Streptomyces noursei ATCC 11455: one gene and its partner. The protein of the gene in region 1 binds, or shares a complex with, the protein of each later gene. Links are inferred from orthologs where the notes say so. Each region holds a gene or a part of one and is shown on either strand. Other genes may lie near its edges.

Region 1 (9,517 bases):
CGCCCTCCAGGGCCAGCAGCAGCCGCTTGGTCTCCAGACCGCCGCCGAAGCCGCCGATCCCGCCGTCGCTGGCGACGACCCGGTGGCAGGGGACGACCACGGGAAGCGGGTTGGAACCCATCGCCGCGCCCACCGCCCGGGCCGCGCCCGGCTCCCCGACCCGGTCGGCGAGGTCCTGATAGCCGACCACGCTGCCGTACGCCACGCCGTCGGCCAGCGCGTGCAGCACCCGGGCGTTGAAGCCCCCGGACAGCGACCAGTCCAGCGGGACCGTGAAGGTGCGCAGCTCGCCGGCGAAGTAGCGGGCGAGCTCGGCGGCGGCCGTCGCCAGATGCGGTATCTCCGGGAGCGGCGGCCCGCCGAAGGCGTACTCCAGACGGGCCAGTGCCCGCCGGGCCTTCCGCTCGTCGGCATGGAAGACGACCTGGACCAGGCCCTCCCGGGTCGCCGCGAGCAGCAGCGGGCCGATCGGGGTCCGAAGGTGCGCCCAGGCCCAGTCGCGGCGGGCCGGGACGGCCGCCTCCGGGGCGGCGTCCGGCGCCGCGGCCGGCGCTGGACCGTGCTCTGTGTTCGTCACGTGCCCAGACTAGGACCGGCCACTGACAACGCGGCGGGGAACGGTCCGACGGCCACCGCCGAACCCGCTTCCCGCCGCGCCGGGACGGTCAGGAGTCGGTGCCGCCGAGCGCCTTGCGCACCACGTCGGGCTTGTTGCTGATGAGCCCCTCGACGCCGAGGTCGGCGATGCTGACCGCGGCCTTGGCGTCGTCGACAGTCCAGGTGTAGAGCTCCAGCCGCCTGTGGTGCGGGCCCTGGAGCGCGTGCACCGCCTTGACGTACTTACGGGTGACGGCCGTGTGGGGCGGATTGATCTGGTCGCAGTAGGCGGCGTACTTGGGCAGGTCGGCCACCGAGGGGCTGCCCAGGAAGCCCGTCTTGATCGCCGGGTTCAGGCGGTGGACCTTCTTGATCGCGTCGGCGTTGAAGCTCTGGACGATCAGGCGGCGCTTGAGGTGCTCCTGGTCGAGCCAACCGTCGTGGCGCAGCTCCCGGAGCGCCTGCCGCTCGATCCCCGGGTAGAGCTCGGGGTTCTTCAGCTCCATCAGCAGGTTCTGGCCGTTGTCCTCGACCTCTTCCAGGTACTCCTCCAGGGTCGGCACCCGCTCGCCCTTGAACTTCGCACCGAACCAGCTGCCCGCGTCCAGCTTCTCGATCTCACGGAGGGTGAAGTCGCCGACGTTCCACGAGGAGCGGTCCGGGAAGACCTTCTTGACGTTGGTCGTCCTCGCCAGCGAGGTGTCGTGCAGGACGACCAGCTCGCCGTCCTTGGTGCGCTGGACGTCGTTCTCGACCCAGGCGATGCCGAGCCGGCCGGCCGTGTCGACCGAGGCGAGCGTGTTCTCGGGCGCGTACGCCGCGGCGCCGCGATGGCCGACCACCACAGGGGGATGCCCATGGGCCGCGGCCGCGCCGGTGGCGGGCAGGGCGAACGCGGACAGACCCATGAGCGCGCCGGCGACGGCGACGACGGGGCGGATACGCATACGGACTCCTCGTGACGTCGTGGAAGTGAGCTGACGTGAAGTGAGGTGAACGGGGCGGACGGTCGGAGGCTCGCAGCCGGGCCGGAGGGGGAGGGGGATGTGCGGTGGACGGACGCTGAACGAAGAATGGCCGGTATTCCGTGCGGAGCGTCGCAGTTGCAGGGTGCCCGAAATGGCCGTGCAGCAGACATACGTCCCGACGTCGTCCAACTTGCCGGAGCCGCGGCATCCGCGCATCTCGGCCGACGGTGAGTCACCCGTCGCGCATATGACCGTTTTTGCCGGCCGAGTCCCGGGCATACCCCCTGGCCGGCCGCGGCGACACCGGTCCTCGGTCGTCTCCCCGGCTGTCATGATCGCGCCGGGCGGCGTTCCCCACTGTCCGGCCGCCGGCCGGTCCGCTCGCCCCGCCGCTCCGCAAGCCCTCGGGAAACCGCAGGTCAGATCCGATGCGGCACCGATTGTCAGTGGCGGGTCGTACGGTGGATCCCATGCGGCCCGTTTCAAAGATCGAACGCACGGTGGCGCCCTTCGAGGTCGTCAGCTCCTACCAGCCCAGTGGCGACCAGCCGGCGGCCATCGCCGAGCTGGACCGGCGCATCCGCGGTGGTGAGAAGGACGTCGTCCTGCTGGGCGCGACCGGTACCGGCAAGTCGGCGACCACCGCGTGGATGATCGAGAAGCTGCAGCGCCCGACGCTGGTGATGGCGCCCAACAAGACCCTCGCGGCGCAGCTCGCCAACGAGTTCCGCGAACTGCTGCCGAACAACGCCGTCGAGTATTTCGTCTCCTACTACGACTACTACCAGCCCGAGGCGTACGTCCCGCAGTCCGATACGTACATCGAGAAGGACTCCTCCATCAACGAGGAAGTCGAACGGCTGCGCCATTCCGCGACGAACTCGCTCCTCACCCGGCGGGACGTGGTCGTCGTCGCCTCGGTGTCCTGCATCTACGGTCTGGGCACGCCCCAGGAGTACGTCGACCGGATGGTCCCCCTCAGGGTCGGTGACGAGATCGACCGCGACCAACTGCTGCGCCGCTTCGTCGACATTCAGTACACCCGCAACGACCTGGCGTTCACCCGGGGCACCTTCCGGGTCCGCGGCGACACCATCGAGATCTTCCCGGTCTACGAGGAGCTGGCCGTCCGGATCGAGATGTTCGGCGACGAGATCGAGGCGCTGTCCACCCTGCACCCGCTCACCGGCGAGGTGATCAGCGAGGACCAGCAGCTGTACGTCTTCCCCGCCAGCCACTACATCGCCGGCCCCGAGCGCATGGAGAAGGCCATCGCCGGGATCGAGGCCGAGCTGGCCGACCGGCTCGCCACCCTGGAGAAGCAGGGCAAGCTGCTGGAGGCCCAGCGGCTGCGCATGCGCACCACGTACGACATCGAGATGATGCGGCAGATCGGCTCCTGCTCGGGCATCGAGAACTACTCGATGCACCTGGACGACCGTGAGCCGGGCTCGGCGCCCAACACCCTCCTGGACTACTTCCCGGAGGACTTCCTCCTGGTCATCGACGAGTCGCACGTCACCGTCCCGCAGATCGGCGCCATGTACGAGGGCGACGCCTCCCGCAAGCGCACCCTCGTCGACCACGGCTTCCGGCTCCCCTCCGCGCTGGACAACCGGCCGCTGAAGTGGGAGGAGTTCCTGGGCCGGGTCGGTCAGACGGTCTACCTCTCCGCGACGCCCGGCCCGTACGAGCTGTCCCGCGGCGACGGCTTCGTGGAGCAGATCATCCGGCCGACCGGCCTGGTCGACCCGGAGGTGGTGGTCAAGCCCACCGACGGGCAGATCGACGACCTGGTGCACGAGATCCGCAAGCGCACCGAGAAGGACGAGCGCGTCCTGGTCACCACCCTCACCAAGAAGATGGCGGAGGACCTCACCGACTACTTCCTGGAGCTCGGCATCCAGGTCCGCTACCTGCACAGCGACGTGGACACCCTGCGGCGGGTGGAGCTGCTGCGCGAGCTGCGGTCCGGCGAGTTCGACGTGCTGGTCGGCATCAACCTCCTCCGGGAGGGCCTGGACCTGCCGGAGGTCTCCCTGGTGGCGATCCTGGACGCCGACAAGGAGGGCTTCCTGCGCTCCGGCACCTCGCTGATCCAGACCATCGGCCGGGCGGCCCGTAACGTCTCCGGCCAGGTCCACATGTACGCCGACAAGATCACCCCGGCGATGGAGAAGGCCATCGACGAGACCAACCGCCGCCGGGAGAAGCAGCTGGCGTACAACAAGGAGAACGGCATCGACCCGCAGCCGCTCCGGAAGAAGATCGGTGACATCGTCGCCACCCTCGCCCGCGAGGAGATCGACACCCAGGAGCTGCTGGGCAGCGGCTACCGCAAGCCCGGCGACAAGGACGGCAAGGGCAAGGCGCCGGTCCCGGCGCTCGGCGGGAAGGCCGGGAAGGCGGGCAAGGCCGCCAAGGGCAAGGCCGGCAAGGGCGGCGAGGCCCTGACGGACCGGCCCGCCGCCGAACTCGCCGACACGATCGAGGAGCTGACCGAGCGGATGCGGGCCGCCGCCGCGGAGCTGCAGTTCGAGGTCGCGGCCCGGCTCCGGGACGAGGTCAGCGAGCTGAAGAGGGAGCTGCGGCAGATGAGGGAGGCCGGACTGAAGTAGCGGCGGGAGCACCGGCGGAGCGGCGGCGGCCCGACCCGGGGCACCGGGCGGGCCGCGGACCTGCCCGGATGTGTTGCAGATCCGCCACGATGGCCGGGCTCGGCGCGCTCGGGCCCGGCCCCCTGCATAAGGTCGGGGACAGGGCCGTCGGACCGGTGGGGCGCGGGCGGCGAGAAGCGACCCGTACGACACGCAAGGGGAGAACGATGGCGGCGGAGCTGGTCCGGGGGCAGAACCACCCGCTGGACCGCACCCGTGTGGAGATCCGGATCGCGGCCGACGGGCCCGTCCTGGCCGGGGTCACGCTCGGCGACGAACAGGGCCGGTTGTCGGGCGCCGAGGCGGTGGCCCATCCGGGCGCGCCCCGCCGCGTGGGCGTCGAGGTGCCCTCCGGGCCGGCCGCCGTACAGCGCATCACCGTCGATCTCGGCGCGCTGCCCGGCGCGGTGCACCGGGTGAGCGTGCTGCTGGCGCTGCCGGTCGGGCCCGGCGCACCGCGCGGCTTCGGCGCCGCCGCCGCGCCGTCCGTCGCCGTGACGACCCCCGACGGCATCCCCCTCGCCGGGTACACCGTCACCGGCCTGGGCCCCGAATCCGCGCTGGTCGCCGTGGAGCTGTACCGACGACGGGGCGCCTGGCGGATCCGTGCCGTGGGCCAGGGGTACGCCGGCGGGCTGGCGGAGCTGCTGCGCGACCAGGGGCTGCCGGGGGCCGCGGAGCTGGCCGCGCGGATCGAGGAGGCGACCGGCACCTCACGCGCCCCGGCGGTGGCCGCCCCCGACCCGTCGGCCGCGCCCGACCCGGTGCCGGCGATCCGCCCCGAGCGACCGGCCCCCGGGCCCACCACCTTCGCCCCGGAGGCCGAGTCGCTCGCCGGGGCCCTCGGTGCTCCCGGTGCCCCCGACGCCCCGGCGGTCGACCTCGGTGCCCCGCCGGCCGGCGCCCGCCTCGACTACCGCCATCCCCGACGCCCCGCCGCCTCCGCGGCCGCCCCCGTGGCCCCGCCCGCTCCCGCCCCGCCCGCGGCAGCCGGAGGCGGGGACGGCCCGGCCGTCCCGGTCGCCGGTGACGCCAACGGCTGGAGCATGGAGGAGCGGCTCTACAACCAGGTCCGGGGCATGTTCGAGGACCTGGCCCGGTCGGTCGCGGCGTACCGCGGCGCCGCCGGCTTCGCCGCCTCCCGTCTGGAGCGGGAGCTCGACGAGGCGCTCGCCGACCCCCGCGCCCGTCTGGGCGGCGCCACAGAGGCCGCCCGCGTCGCCGCCCGGGACCGGCACGCCGACCTGATCGGCCGGGCCCGCGCCGTCCTCGACCGCGACCTGGCCCAGCTCGCCGCCGAGTCGGAGGTGGTGGAGCCCGCGCTGCCACCCGCGCTCGCCCGTTGGGACAACCCGGTGTGGCACGCCTACGAGGTGCCGCGGCAGCCCCCGATGGCCGTCCGACTGGGCGATCTGCACCTCCCCGAGGCCCCGGAGCTGCGCATTCCGCTGCTCGTCCGGCTCCCCCTGGAGCGCGGACTGTGGATCGACAGCGGTCCCGGGCCGTATCCCCGTGCCGGGCGGGACCCCGAGCGGGAGTTCGGCCGCCGGGAGCTGGGCGGCGCGCTGACCGACGCGGCGCCCGACGAGGCCGAGCTGGGGCGGCTCGCCCTGGAGACCGCCGTCGCGGTCGCCGCCCGGCTGCTGGCCGCCCACCCGCCGGGCGGGTATGCCGTCCGGGTCCTCGACCCCGCCGGCTCGGCCGGGCCGGCGCTGGCCCCGCTGCGGGAGAGCGGCGCGCTGCCCGAGCCTCCGGCCGCCGGTGCCCGGGGCGTGGCCGCGGTGCTGGAGGCGCTGACCCGGCGGGTCGATCTCCTCCAGATGGCGGTGCGCCACCGTGCGACGGAGGCCCTGCCGCCGGAGCTGGACCCGGCCGAGCAGCTGCTGATCGTCCATGACTTCCCGCACGGCTTCGACGACCGCGCGCTGAACCAGCTGCGCTATCTGGCCGACGAGGGCCCCGCGGTCGGGGTCCACCTGATGATGGTCGCAGACCGGAGCCGGGCACGGGAGTACGGCCCGGTCCTGGACCCGCTCTGGCGCGCCCTGCTGCGGCTCACGCCGGTCCCGGACACCCATCTCGCCGATCCGTGGGTCGGCCACGCCTGGATATACGAGCCGCCACTCGCGCCCCGGCGCAGCGAGGTGATCCGCCGGGTGCTGGACCGCGTCGCCGAGGCCCGCCGAGCCGCGGACCCGCAGACCGGCTGACACCGACCTCGCCAGCTCAAGGTCAAGCCCCTCACCAGCGGCTTTACCCTTTCCTTTGCCATTTCATGAACCTCCTTTACCATTTCTTGTACGGAGGGGCGTCGGAGTCCCCCGGCAGCGACGACGCTGTGTGTGCCGTATGACCCTGCCGGAGGAGCAGTGGACGTTTCCCTGAACCTGTGGGTGCTGACCATCCTCGGTCTGTGCGCCCTGATCGCCGTCGACTTCTTCATCGGCGGACGCAAACCCCATGAGGTGTCCCTCAAGGAAGCCGGTGTCTGGACCGGTGTCTGGATGGGACTCGCCGTGCTGTTCGGGCTCGGCCTGCTGGTGTTCGGCGGGAGCGCGCCGGCCGGCGAGTTCTTCGCGGGCTTCATCACCGAGAAGTCGCTGAGCGTCGACAACCTCTTCGTCTTCGTCCTGATCATGAGCAAGTTCGCGGTGCCGGCCGTCTACCAGCAGCGGGTGCTGATGGTCGGGGTGCTGATCGCGCTGGTGCTGCGCGCCGGGTTCATCGGCGCCGGCGCGGCGATCATCGCCAACTTCTCCTGGGTGTTCTACCTCTTCGGCGCGTTCCTCATCTGGACCGCCTGGAAGCTGATCCAGGAGGCGCGGGCCGGCCAGGAGGACGAGGAGTTCGAGGAGAACCGCTTCCTGAAGGCGGTCGAGCGCCGCTTCCCGTCCACCGACCGGTACCACGGCACCAAGCTGTTCATCGTGGAGAACGGCCGGCGGCTGATGACGCCGATGCTGATCGTCATGCTGGCGATCGGCACCACCGACGTCCTGTTCGCCCTGGACTCGATTCCGGCGATCTTCGGCCTGACCCAGGACCCGTACATCGTCTTCACCGCCAACGCCTTCGCCCTGATGGGCCTGCGGCAGCTGTACTTCCTGATCGGCGGGCTGCTGAAGAAGCTGGTCCACCTCTCCTACGGCCTGTCGGTGATCCTCGGGTTCATCGGCGTCAAGCTGGTGCTGCACGCCCTGCACGAGTCGGGAGTGGCCGTCCCGGAGATCAGCATTCCGGTCTCGCTGGGCGTGATCTGTGCGGTGCTGGCCATCACGACGGTGACCAGCCTGCGGGCCTCGCGCCGCGCCGCGGCGGCCGGGCCGGAGACCGGGGAGCCTGCGGCGCCGGCGGTCGCGGACCGGTCGGACACCCGCCGATAACGGCCCGGGCCCGGCGGGCGACTATCCGCCCGCCGGGCCCGGAACCGGGCGTTCGGCCGCTACCAGCCGCGCTCCTGCCACTCGGCGAGGTGCGGCCGCTCGGCGCCGAGCGTGGTGTCGGAGCCGTGGCCCGGATAGACCCAGGTCTCGTCCGGCAACGCGTCGAAGAGCTTGCGCCGCACGCCGTCGAGCAGCGTGCCGAACCGCTCGGCATCGCCCCAGGTGTTGCCGACCCCGCCGGGGAAGAGACAGTCCCCGGTGAAGACGTGCGGGTGCCCGTGCGGGTCGTCGTAGACCAGCGCGATGCTGCCCGGGGTGTGCCCGACCAGATGACGTGCGGTCAGCCGGACGCGGCCGACGGTCAACGTGTCGCCGTCCTCGACCAGTACGTCCGTGGGGACGGGGATGCCCTCGGCGTCGTACCGCCCGGCGTACGTCCGTGCGCCGGTGGCGTCGACGACCTCGCGCAGCGCGCCCCAGTGGTCGCCGTGCTGGTGCGTGGTGACCACGGACGCCAGACCGCTGTCACCGATCAGGGTGAGGAGCGTGTGCGGCTCGGCGGCCGCGTCGATCAGCAGCTGCTCGTCGGTGGCCCGGCACCGCAGTACGTACGCGTTGTTGTTCGTGGGACCGACCGCGACCTTCGAGATCATCAGGTCGGTCAGCTCGTGCACGTCGGCCGGTCCGCCGACCTTCACTGCTCCGCTGTAGGTCATGGCACCAACTCTAGAGCGGGGGGATGACCGGCAGCGGCGCGCCGTGGGTGTCCAGCAGACCGCCGTCCGCGCGCCCGGTCAGCCAGCCGACCAGGTCCCGCGCCGAGCCGCTCACCACCACCGGCCCGGCTGACGCCCCGTCGCCCGAACCGTGGCCTCCGGTCCGCCATCGGCGGCCGTCGTCGGCGTGCAGCTCCAGTGCCGTCAGCTTCGGGTGGCGGGCGAACTTGATCCCGGTGAGGAAGTCCAACTCGCTGTCCACGAAGTCGTCCGGCAGCTGCTCGACGGTGTAGCCGACGCCCAGGTCGACGTGGTGCAGTTCCACCTCGGCCAGCCGGCGCAGCGCCAGCCGATCGGCCCGCTCGACGACGCCGTTGCGCATCTCGACCTCGTACGCCCGGCGGTTCTCCGGCAGGGCCCGCGCCGCGGCCTCGAAGCGGGCCGCGCTCTCCCCGAGGTCGTCCAGGTGGACCTTCAGCGGACGGTCGGCGCCCCGCTCGATGTCCTCGTCGCGCGCCGCGGCGCTGGCGTACATCGGTGTGGGGACGCCGGTCCGCGCCCAGTTCAGGAGGTTGACCAGGGCGTCGGCGTTGCGGGCCAGATGGGCCAGGACGTGGCCCCGGGTCCATCCGGGGAGCAGCGACGGCTCGCCGACCGCGTCGTCGTCGAGCTTGCCCAGGGAGACCAGCAGACGGTCGGCGGAGTCGTGGACGGCGGCCACGTCGCGGGCGAAATCACGAGGGATGGTCATGGTTCGACGCTAGCGCCGCCCGGGCGGGTCCGGGAGACGGACGCAAACCTTCCGGGTGGCAATGAGGTGGTGCCCGGTGGCACGAGTGGTGCGCGCGGGCGTGGAAGGGGCGGACGGGGTACCGCCCTTCCCACGCCTGTACGCCGGCATGGGGCGTGCCCGTACAGCGGACCCGATCTATGCCGGCACCTGGGCGGGCACCCCGAACCACCGGCCCAGCGCCGCGTCCAACTCCTCGTCGCCGCCGGGCGCGTCGGCCGCCCACGCGGTGCAGCCGTCCGGGCGCACCAGGAGGCCGGCCAGGTCGGGCCGGTCCGGGCAGCCCGCGGTCACGATCCGCACCCGGTCGCGGTGGCCGGCCGCGCGTTCGCGCAGCGCCGGGTCGTCGGCGAGGTCGAGCAACAGGCCCTGGCCGCCGTGCAGGTGGTCGGCGAGCCGACGGCCG
Region 2 (9,665 bases), 2.9 Mb from region 1 along the record:
AGGCTTGCCCTACGACCGCTGCGTCCGCCTGGCGACGGGCCGCACCGGGTCGATTCACCCCAGTGGTGCTTGTGGGTCCCCGGCTCCGGGTGCCTGACGGCAGGACCGGACTCGGCGGAGGCGGCCCGTGCGGACGCTGTCGTCCGCGGGGACAGCGGGCTGCCCGAGCGAGACCGTAGCCAACGCGTGTGGCTTCTGTGAAGGCTGATGTTCGATATGCCCGAAACCTTTTCGTGACCTGAAGGTGGGCGTCGCCACGTTTCCGGGCACGAGCGCACAAGTCGCCGCCCCCGCCGGCGCGGTACCGGGGCAATCCGCCACTCCGGGACCGGTTGTCAGTGCGGCGGCCTAGACTCGGTGGGCGATGAGCAGCCTCTTTGACGACAGCTTCCTGGCGGACCTCGGCCCCCCGGACGAGGAGCCCCCGCCCCCGCCCGAGGACGAGCCCGGCCCGGCCCCCGAGGACGTGCCCGCCGACCTCTTCGGTGGGAAGTTCGACGCGCCCATGACCAGGGAGTCCTACTACCGCGACGGTGCCGCCCGCCCGGCCATCGACCCGGCGGCGCTCCTGGAGGGGCTCAACGACCAGCAGAAGGCCGCCGTGGCGCACAGCGGCAGCCCGCTGCTGATCGTCGCCGGCGCCGGCTCCGGCAAGACCCGGGTGCTCACCCACCGGATCGCCCACCTGCTCGCCGAGCGCCACGTCCACCCCGGCCAGATCCTCGCGATCACCTTCACCAACAAGGCCGCGGGCGAGATGAAGGAGCGCGTCGAGGAGCTGGTCGGCCCGCGCGCCAACGCCATGTGGGTCTCCACGTTCCACAGCGCCTGCGTGCGGATCCTGCGCCGGGAGTCCAAGAGGCTGGGCTTCACGTCGTCCTTCTCGATCTACGACGCGGCCGACTCCAAGCGCCTGATGGCCCTGGTCTGCCGCGACCTCGACCTGGACCCCAAGCGCTTCCCGCCCAAGTCCTTCAGCGCGAAGATCTCCAACCTCAAGAACGAGCTCATCGACGAGGAGACCTTCGCCGGGACGGCGGCCGACGGTTTCGAGAAAACCCTGGCCCAGGCGTACGCGATGTACCAGGCGCGGCTGCGCGAGGCCAACGCCCTGGACTTCGACGACATCATCATGACGACGGTCCACCTGCTCCAGGCGTTCCCGGACGTCGCCGAGCACTACCGCCGCCGCTTCCGCCACGTCCTGGTCGACGAGTACCAGGACACCAACCACGCCCAGTACACCCTCGTCCGCGAGCTGGTCGGCCCCGGCACGGTCGACACCCCCGCCGCCGAGCTGTGCGTGGTCGGTGACGCCGACCAGTCGATCTACGCCTTCCGCGGTGCCACGATCCGCAACATCCTCCAGTTCGAGGAGGACTACCCGGACGCCACCACGATCCTGCTGGAGCAGAACTACCGCTCCTCGCAGACGATCCTCTCCGCCGCCAACGCCGTCATCGAGCGCAACGAGAACCGCCGCCCCAAGAACCTCTGGACGGACGCCGGCGCCGGCCCCAAGATCACCGGCTATGTCGCCGACACCGAGCACGACGAGGCCCAGTTCGTCGCCGACGAGATCGACCGGCTCACCGACGCCGGCGACGCCAAGGCCGGCGACGTCGCGGTCTTCTACCGCACCAACGCCCAGTCCCGGGTCTTCGAGGAGATCTTCATCCGGGTCGGGCTGCCCTACAAGGTCGTCGGCGGCGTGCGCTTCTACGAGCGCAAGGAGGTCCGCGACATCCTCGCCTACCTCAGGGTGCTCGCCAACCCCGAGGACGCCGTCCCGCTCCGCCGGATCCTCAACGTCCCCAAGCGCGGCATCGGCGACCGCGCCGAGGCCATGATCGAGGCCCTGGCGCTGCGCGAGAAGATCACCTTCCCGCAGGCGCTGCGCCGGGTCGACGAGGCGTATGGGATGGCCGCCCGCTCCGCCAACGCCGTCAAGCGGTTCAACGCCCTGATGGAGGAGCTGCGCACGATCGTGGAGTCCGGGGCCGGCCCCGCCACGGTCCTGGAAGCGGTCATGGAGCGCACCGGCTATCTGGCCGAACTCCAGGCGTCCACCGACCCCCAGGACGAGACCCGGATCGAGAACCTCCAGGAACTCGCCTCCGTGGCCCTGGAGTTCGAGCAGGAGCGCGGCGAGGGCGCGCCGCCGGAGGGCGCCGCCGCGGGCCCCGGCACGCTCGCCGAGTTCCTGGAGCAGGTCGCCCTGGTCGCCGACTCCGACCAGATCCCGGACGAGGACGAGGAGGGCTCCGGCGTCATCACGCTGATGACCCTGCACACCGCCAAGGGCCTGGAGTTCCCGGTGGTCTTCCTGACCGGCATGGAGGACGGCGTCTTCCCGCACATGCGGGCGCTCGGCCAGACCAAGGAGCTGGAGGAGGAGCGCCGGCTCGCCTACGTCGGCATCACCCGCGCCCGCGAGCGGCTCTACGTCACCCGCTCCACGATGCGCAGCGCCTGGGGCCAGCCCTCGTACAACCCGGCCTCCCGCTTCCTGGAGGAGATCCCCGACGCGTACGTGGAGTGGCGGCGCACGGGCCCCGCGACGCCGTCGGCGTCCATGGGCGGCCTGTCGTCGCGCGGTTCCTCGGGCGGCGGAGGGCTCGGCGGCGGCATCGGGGCGTCGCTGTCGTCGGCGCGTGCCAAGGGGCCGAGCGGGTTCGCGACCCGGCGCGCGGCGGACCGCCCGGTGGTCGCGCTGGCCATCGGCGACCGCGTCACCCACGACAGCTTCGGGCTCGGCACGGTCGTCGCCGTCAAGGGCAGCGGGGACAACGCCGAGGCGACCATCGACTTCGGCGGCGAGAAGCCCAAGCGGCTGCTGCTGCGGTACGCACCGGTGGAGAAGCTCTAACCGCGCGGGCAGCGGGAACGCGCAGGGGCCTGCCGCGGTGTGCGGCAGGCCCCTGCGCGCTCGTACCGGGGATTCAGTACGGGTTGAGGTCGTGGGAGCGGAGCCACGGTATCGGGTCGATCGCCGAGCCGCCGCCCGGCCTGACCTCGAAGTGCAGGTGCGGGCCGGTGGAGTTGCCGGAGTTGCCGGAGTAGGCGATGGTGTCGCCGGCCTTGACCGTGCCGGAGCGGATCTTGGTGCTGCTCAGGTGGCAGTACCAGGTCTCGGTGCCGTCGGGCGAGGTCACGATCGCCATGTTGCCGTAGGCGGAGTTCCACTGGGTGCGGACGGTGCCGTCGGTGGCCGACATGACCGGGGTGCCGTAGCTGACCGGGAAGTCGATGCCGGTGTGCACCGACATCCAGTTCACCCCGGCCTGGCCGAAGAGCGCGCTCAGACCGTGCTGGGTGACCGGCAGGACGAACTTGGGGCGCAGCGCCTCCTTGCGGGCCGCCTCTTCTTCCTTGCGCTTGCGTTCGTCCGCCTGCCGTTGCTTGAGGTCCAGTCGCTCCTGGGTGCGGCTGGCCCGCTCGCGGAAGTCCTGGGCGCTGGCACTGAGTCCGGCGAGCTGGCTGTCGAGCTTCTTGTTGGCCGCAGTCGTCCGCTTCGCGGCACCGGCGTCCGGTGCGGCCTGGGTCGTCGTGCCGTCCTTGTCGTCCCCGCCGAACTGGCTGACCGAGGCCGCGGCCGCCGCGCAGACGCCCATCGCGGCTACCGAGGGCACCGCGACGGTCAGCAGCGCCGAGCGCTTGGCCTGGCGGCGCCGGCCGCGACCGCGGACCGCCTTGCCCGCCGGGGGACCGTCGACCCGCAGGGGGGCGTCGTCGTCCGGGACGGCGGTGACGGGCATCGCCTGGGTCATCGCGTCGGCGATCGACGAGGGGTCGGGCGCAAGGGCCTGGGTGGCGGACGCGTCGGTGGCGTCGTGCTCGTCGGCGGCGCAGGCGGTCGCGGGGGCGAACGCCGCGAGGGGCTGGTCCCACAGGACGGTGTCCTCGACCGGGACGGTGTCGTCCGCGGGCGGGCCCGCCTGGGCCGGGATGCCCGGGGCCGGGGCGGGCGACGGGGCGGTGCGGTCGGCGTGGTCGGCGTAGTCCGCGGTCGACCAGACCGCGGTGGCCTCGTAGCCGATCGGCTCCTGGACGGCGGTGGCGGCGGCCGCGAAGGAAGCGGTGTCGTAGGCCGCGGTGCCGTAGCCGGTGTCGTAGGCGGTGGTGTCGTACCCGGTGGTGGGGTAACTGCCGGTGTCGTAGCCGCCGGTGAGGCCGCCCCCGGAGCCGTACGCGGCGCCGGTGTCGTAGCCGCCGGTGTCGTACGCCCCGCCGTCGAAGCCGTGCGCCTGGAAGCCACCGGTGTCGTAGCTTCCGGTGCCGTATGCGGCGCCGCTCCCGTGGGCGGCGGAGTCGTAGCCTCCGGCGGGCCCGTAGGCCGCGGTGTCGTACCCGGCGCCATACGGGGCGGTGGTGCCGTAGCCGGGGGCGTCGTATCCGGTGTGCGCGTACGGGTCGTAGCCGGTGTCGTAGGCGGTGGTGTCGTACCCGGTGGTGGGGTGACTGCCGGTTCCGTAGGCGTCGGTGAGGTGGTCGCCCACGGGGTGGCCGCCGGTGCCGTAGCCGCCGTGGCCGCCGGGGTGTGCGCCGAAGAGGGGGTCACCGTCGCCGTATGCCGCGTGCGCGTAGGACGCATCGGAAGCGGGGGCGGTCGGAAGCTGAGCCCCCGACGGGTGACGGTCGTCCACCAACTTCTCTTTCGCCTCGGCTGCAGGAGAATTAGCGGCGACTGTACCCGGCGGTACACGACGGCGACAATCTTCCCGAAGTCCCGGGCTCGGCGAGGCCGGGCATTTGGCCGCCTTTCGGCAGGACACAGGCCACTTCTTGCGCGTTCTTGGCGGGTCGTTCGAAGATTGTTCGACGAGGTGGCCGGGGTATGACGAGGGGCGGTCGCGCGGGCGTCGGGGGATCGCCACTCCGGGCGTCGGTCAGGCCACCGATATCGCGCCCCGCGCGGACGGGGCCGCTTCCGTGGCCGCCAGCACCTCCCGAATCCGCGCCGCCACGGCCGCGTTGACCGGCAGCGCGAGGTGCCCGACGCCGCTGACCCGGACGTTCTCCACGTGCAGGTCCGGATGATCGATCCGGGCGGTCGTGGCCGGCACCATCACCTGGTCCTCCTCGCTCCAGAAGGCCACGAAGCGCGTCCGGCAGCGCGGCGCCGGCAGCGCCAACTCCGCGATCACGGTGGAGTCGGGGCGCATCTGCCGGACGATCGGATGCGCCGACATCAGGGGCGCGACGCGGGTGCCGGCATGCGGGGTGCCGAGCGTGACCAGCGTCCGGACCCGCTCGTCGCCGCCGCGCCGCTGTACGTAATAGCGGGCGATCAGGCCGCCGAGACTGTGCCCGACGAGATCCACCCGGCGGTGTCCGGTCCGGGCGCAGACCTCTTCCACATGGTGGCCCAACAGCTCGGCGGCGCGGCGCAGATCGCAGGTCAACGGGGAGTAGTTGAGCGCCTCGACATGGCGCCAGCCGTGGCGGTACAGGGAGCGGCGCAACAGGACGAAGACCGAGCGGTTGTCCACGAAGCCGTGGAGGAGCAGGACCGGCGGATGGGCGCGGCCCTCGGTGGGGAGGCGGGTCGGGGGGCCGGCCGCGGGGGACGCGGTCGGCGGGCGCTCCTGGGCGATCCCGGTCGGATAGAGGAGGAGATGAGCGGTGAGCACGCCCAGCTCCACGAGCGTGGTGCGCAGCAGAAGAGGTGTGGAGAGAACAGGCAGAGCCCCCATGGCCGACCTCCCGAACGGCATGCGGGAGGTGACGACGACCCCCGAATGCCCTTGTGGGAAGCCGCGAGCGGCGATGGTGGTGCGGCGGCCCCGCGGGCCGACCGGGCTGCGGCTCCCCGGGCGCCCGGCCCGTGTGTGCGGCGCCGGCCGTCCCTGGCGGCGGCGGACACGCGGAACGCGGCGCGTGGCGAATGTGTCCCGTGTGTGATTTCCCCCTCGCCGGATGTCACGAAACGGCTGCGTACGGGATGCTGTAGATAACGTTCGTTCACGCTCGTGGCCGCCGGTTCGCGGTGGCGCGACCGGATGTCGGCTCGGCGGCATCGCCCTGGCGGTGCCGCGCATGGCTTGGAGGCAGTGATGAGTGTGGCGCGGCAAGACGGGGCGCAGGCGGAGGGCCAGGGCGCGGCGGGCCGGTCGGGGCCGATCCGGGTCGTCGTCGCCAAGCCGGGGCTCGACGGGCACGACCGGGGCGCCAAGGTCATCGCCCGGGCGCTGCGGGACGCCGGTATGGAGGTGATCTACACCGGGCTGCACCAGACGCCGGAGCAGATCGTCGACACCGCGATCCAGGAGGACGCCGACGCCATCGGGCTGTCGATCCTCTCCGGTGCCCACAACACCCTCTTCGCGAAGGTGCTCGCCCTCCTGGAGGAGCGGGACGCGACGGACATCAAGGTCTTCGGCGGCGGCATCATCCCGGAGGCGGACATCGCCCCGCTGAAGCAGCAGGGCGTCGCGGAGATCTTCACGCCGGGGGCGACCACCGCCTCGATCGTGGAGTGGGTCAACGCGAACGTCCGCCCGCTGGCCGTCTGAGCGGCCCGCGCCCGACGAGCCGTACGGGACGGCCCGGCCCGTTGCCGCGGGCGGCGCCGGCCGCCGGGGGAGCGGGCCCGCCGTCCGCGCGGGGCGGCGGGCGGTCGCCGGCGTCATGACGCCTCCCCGGCGAGTTCGGCGTGCATGGCGGCGCGCAGGCGGAGGGTGCCGACCAGGCGCTGGAACGCCTCGGACCAATAGCCGCCGGAGCCCGGGGAGGCGCCCTCGGGCTCGTCCGTGACCGCCGTGAGCATCTGCAGGCGGTCGGCCGCCGCCGGATCCAGGCAGCGCTCGGCCAGGCCCATCACCCCGCTGAAGCTCCACGGATAGCTGCCCGCGTCCCGGGCGATGTCCAGTGCGTCGACCACCGCCCGGCCCAGCGGCTCGGACCACGGCACCGCGCAGACGCCCAGCATCCGGAACGCGTCCGCGAGGCCGTGGACGGCGATGAACTCGGCCACCCAGCACGCCCGTTCGTCGTCCGGGAGCACCGCCAACAGCTTCGTCAGATCCCGGGAGGAACCGGCCGGCGCCAGCTCGGCGGCGGCCTGGCCGGGGTCGCCGGGTGCGCCCAACAGGGCCCGCGCCCAGTCCGCGTGCCGCTGGCGCACCGCGGCCCGGCACCAGGCGTCGTGCAGCTCCGTGCGCCAGTCGCCGGCCACCGGGAGTGCGACGAGCTCCGCCGGGGAGCGCCGGCCCAGACGGCCGAGCCAGCGGTCCAGCGGCGTCGCCTCCACCAACTGGCCCAGCCACCAGGCGCGTTCCCCCCTTCCGGAGGGCGGCTGGGGGGCGACGCCGTCCCGCTGCATCCCGGCGTCGCAGGCGCCCGGCGGATCGACCACGAGGACCTCGGCGGCGGTGGCGTCCCCGGGGGCCGGGCGGGCCAGGCGGACGCAGACCAGGCTGCGCTCGGCCATCCGGGCCGCGAGCGCGGAGCCGGGCAGGGCGGAGAGGAGCTCCGCGGCGGTGGTGCGGACATTGCGGCTGCGGTCGGAGAGGGCCTGCTCCAGGAACGGCTCGTCGCTCGGCGTGAGCGCCTCGCCGAGGGAATCCAGGAACATCAGACGGTCCTCGGCGCGCTCGGTCGCCCAGGTGGCCGCGAGCAGCGCCAGGCCGGCCCGCGGATCGCGGCGCCGCAGCGACGTCAGCAGCGCGACCCGCTCCGCGAACAGCCCCTCCTCCCACAGCCGCCGGACCGCCTCGGGGGCGTCGGCGCCCGGCAGCGACAGCGGCCCGCCGATGCCGCGGAGGGCGAACCTCCAGTCGTCGTTGAGCCGGGCCAGCCACAGGCCGCGGGGGCCCGCCAGGGCGAGCGCGGCGGGCCGTAGGTCGGTGCGGGACCGGGCGGCGTCCAGCAGTGCGGGCAGCAGTGCCTCGGGGGCGCGGTAACCGCGTCCGTCGGCGGCGGCCAGCCACTGGGGCAGCAGCTCGGTGAGGTCGGGATCGGTGCCGCGCCGGCTGCCGGAGCCGGGGGCGCGGTCGGCGAGCAGCAGCGCGAGCCGGCGCCGGGCGGCCGGCGGCAGCGGGGGCCGCGGATCGGCGGGGGCCGGGGCGGGCCGCTCGGCGGCCGGGGCGGGGCGGAGTGCGGAGCGCCGCCGCACGGTGCCGAGCGCCGCCGCGTCCAGCAGCGCCGCCGCGGGGGTCTGCCCCTCCCGCACGGCCACCGGCGGGGTGCGCCGCTCGGCACCGAGGAGCGCGGCGCTCACCAGGTCGGGCCAGGCGCCGGGGGCGGCCACGGTGGGGATGGTCGTGCTGGGGGTGGGGGATGGGGTGGGTGTGGTCGGCATGCCCTGCCTCCGGATGAGGGTGGTGCACGGGTGAGGGGGCCTCGCGCGGCTGCGGGCCGGGCGGTGGGTCACGGGGACAGCGACACCGGTGCGGGGTCCCAGACCGTCAGCGGCAGGAAACCCCGGTGGCCGCATTCGCCGAAGACCGTGACCGGCGCGCCGCCCGATACGGCCGCCAGCTGCCACAGGGCCGGACGGCCCAGGCAACGCGGATCCAGCGGGAGGGCGGACTCGCCGTCGGCGTCGGCCAGTTGCCAGCCGCCGCCCGCGCCGCCCGGTATCGGCGTGACATCGGCCAGGACCACCGGCCAGGCGTCGAGCCAGGGGTCGTCGCGCAGCGCATGGCCGTACGCGGCCAGCGCGGCGTCGATGCCGCAACCGGTCGGGACCGGCCCCGGGGTCGCGGGGGCGTGCCGCTCACCGAGGGCGACGCGCAGCGGCCGGGCGCCCGGGTAGTAGGCCAGGTCGGCGTCGAGCAGCAGGCCGGGCGGGAGCGACACCTCCAGGGGGCGGTGGGCGCCGCCGAAGGAGCGGTGCAGCGCCATCCGGCCGGTCCGCTCGCCGCGCAGGAAGATCCGGCGGGTGGTCAACGGGCCCTCGGCGCCGTCCTGTTGGGCGAGGACCAGCCAGCGGTCCCGGATCGTCACCGTCTCCGGGTCGGACCGGACGTCCGCGGCGTCCGTGGTCAGTCCGACCCGGGCGCGGACCGTCGCCGCGAGCGGGGGCGGGAGCCGGTCGATGCCCAGGAAACCCTGGTCGAGGAGGTGCAGCAGGGCGCACTCCTCCAGCAGGCGGGACGGCCAGTCGGGGCCGGAGGTCGCGATCGCGCCCAACTCCCTCACCCGCGAGGCGAGTCCGGGCGCCTGGGCGTCCACCATGCGGGCGGCGGTCTCCTCCCAGGAACCCCGCCCGCCACCGGGGTCGTCCGCGCCGGTGCGGGCGGCGGCCCCGGCGGCTGGGCCGGCCGCCGCGAGGCCCGAGTGCAGCAGATCCTCCAGGCGCTGCTCCAACTCCGTTGCGCCGGCGGCGATCCGCTGCATCCGGCGGGCCGCCCGCCGCCGGGCCGCCTCCGGATCCGCGGGCGCGCGGGAGGCCGCGCCCGGGCCGTCGGCCTCGGAACCGCCGGCTCCTGGACCGCCGGCCCCCGCGCCGTCCGGCGGGCGGTCGGACCGCTCCCGGCGCGCCGCCAGCCACCCGGCCGCCCACGGCGGCGGCTCCCCGCCCGCGGCCGGACCGTCCCCCGGCCGCGCCGGCTCCCCGGCCTCGCCCCCGGCCCACCGCAGCAACAGCCCCAGCGCGTGCTTGCACGGGAACTTCCTGCTCGGGCAACTGCACTGGAACGCCGGCCCGTCGAGATCCACGA

What was found.
Region 2: the proteins of uvrB (region 1) and pcrA are in contact, whole or in part, in a crystal structure (PDB 7EGT), measured with the Thermus thermophilus proteins. The link is inferred for Streptomyces noursei ATCC 11455 from one-to-one orthologs. Residues at the interface, in WP_096411307.1 of Thermus thermophilus: Glu23, Leu25, Arg26, Asp27, Gly28, Glu29, Arg30, Phe31, Arg55, Glu326, Asp327, Phe328, Glu379, Ser382, Gln383, His398, Gly400, Arg401; in WP_096412145.1 of Thermus thermophilus: His654, Arg656, Phe657, Gln666, Asp668, Glu669, Lys680, Arg681, Leu682, Ser683, Lys685, Tyr686, Ala687.

What each region holds. Positions count from the first base shown.
Region 1 is NZ_CP011533.1:6,911,073-6,920,589, forward strand. The notes cover bases 1,642-4,609. They hold uvrB (excinuclease ABC subunit UvrB), read left to right. Parts: upstream 1,642-2,035; coding sequence 2,036-4,183; downstream 4,184-4,609. Other genes in these bases: SNOUR_RS29290 (TerD family protein), read left to right, coding at 4,390-4,609. In the rest of the region: SNOUR_RS29275 (methylated-DNA--[protein]-cysteine S-methyltransferase), read right to left, coding at 1-577; SNOUR_RS29280 (glycerophosphodiester phosphodiesterase), read right to left, coding at 666-1,544; more of SNOUR_RS29290, read left to right, coding at 4,610-6,432; SNOUR_RS29295 (TerC family protein), read left to right, coding at 6,592-7,605; SNOUR_RS29300 (MBL fold metallo-hydrolase), read right to left, coding at 7,665-8,321; SNOUR_RS29305 (maleylpyruvate isomerase family mycothiol-dependent enzyme), read right to left, coding at 8,332-9,072; SNOUR_RS29310 (FAD-dependent monooxygenase), read right to left, coding at 9,250-9,517. UniProt on the Escherichia coli protein: The UvrABC repair system catalyzes the recognition and processing of DNA lesions. A damage recognition complex composed of 2 UvrA and 2 UvrB subunits scans DNA for abnormalities.
Region 2 is NZ_CP011533.1:3,977,512-3,987,176, reverse strand. Bases 1-3,116 are described here. They hold pcrA (DNA helicase PcrA), read left to right. Parts: upstream 1-364; coding sequence 365-2,869; downstream 2,870-3,116. Other genes in these bases: SNOUR_RS16555 (M23 family metallopeptidase), read right to left, coding at 2,943-3,116. Outside these bases: more of SNOUR_RS16555, read right to left, coding at 3,117-4,646; SNOUR_RS16550 (esterase/lipase family protein), read right to left, coding at 4,890-5,696; SNOUR_RS16545 (cobalamin B12-binding domain-containing protein), read left to right, coding at 6,057-6,515; SNOUR_RS16540 (DUF5691 domain-containing protein), read right to left, coding at 6,629-8,302; SNOUR_RS16535 (SWIM zinc finger family protein), read right to left, coding at 8,371-9,665. UniProt on the Escherichia coli protein: A helicase with DNA-dependent ATPase activity. Unwinds DNA duplexes with 3'-5' polarity. Translocates on single-stranded DNA with 3'-5' polarity. Initiates unwinding more efficiently from a nicked substrate than double-stranded DNA.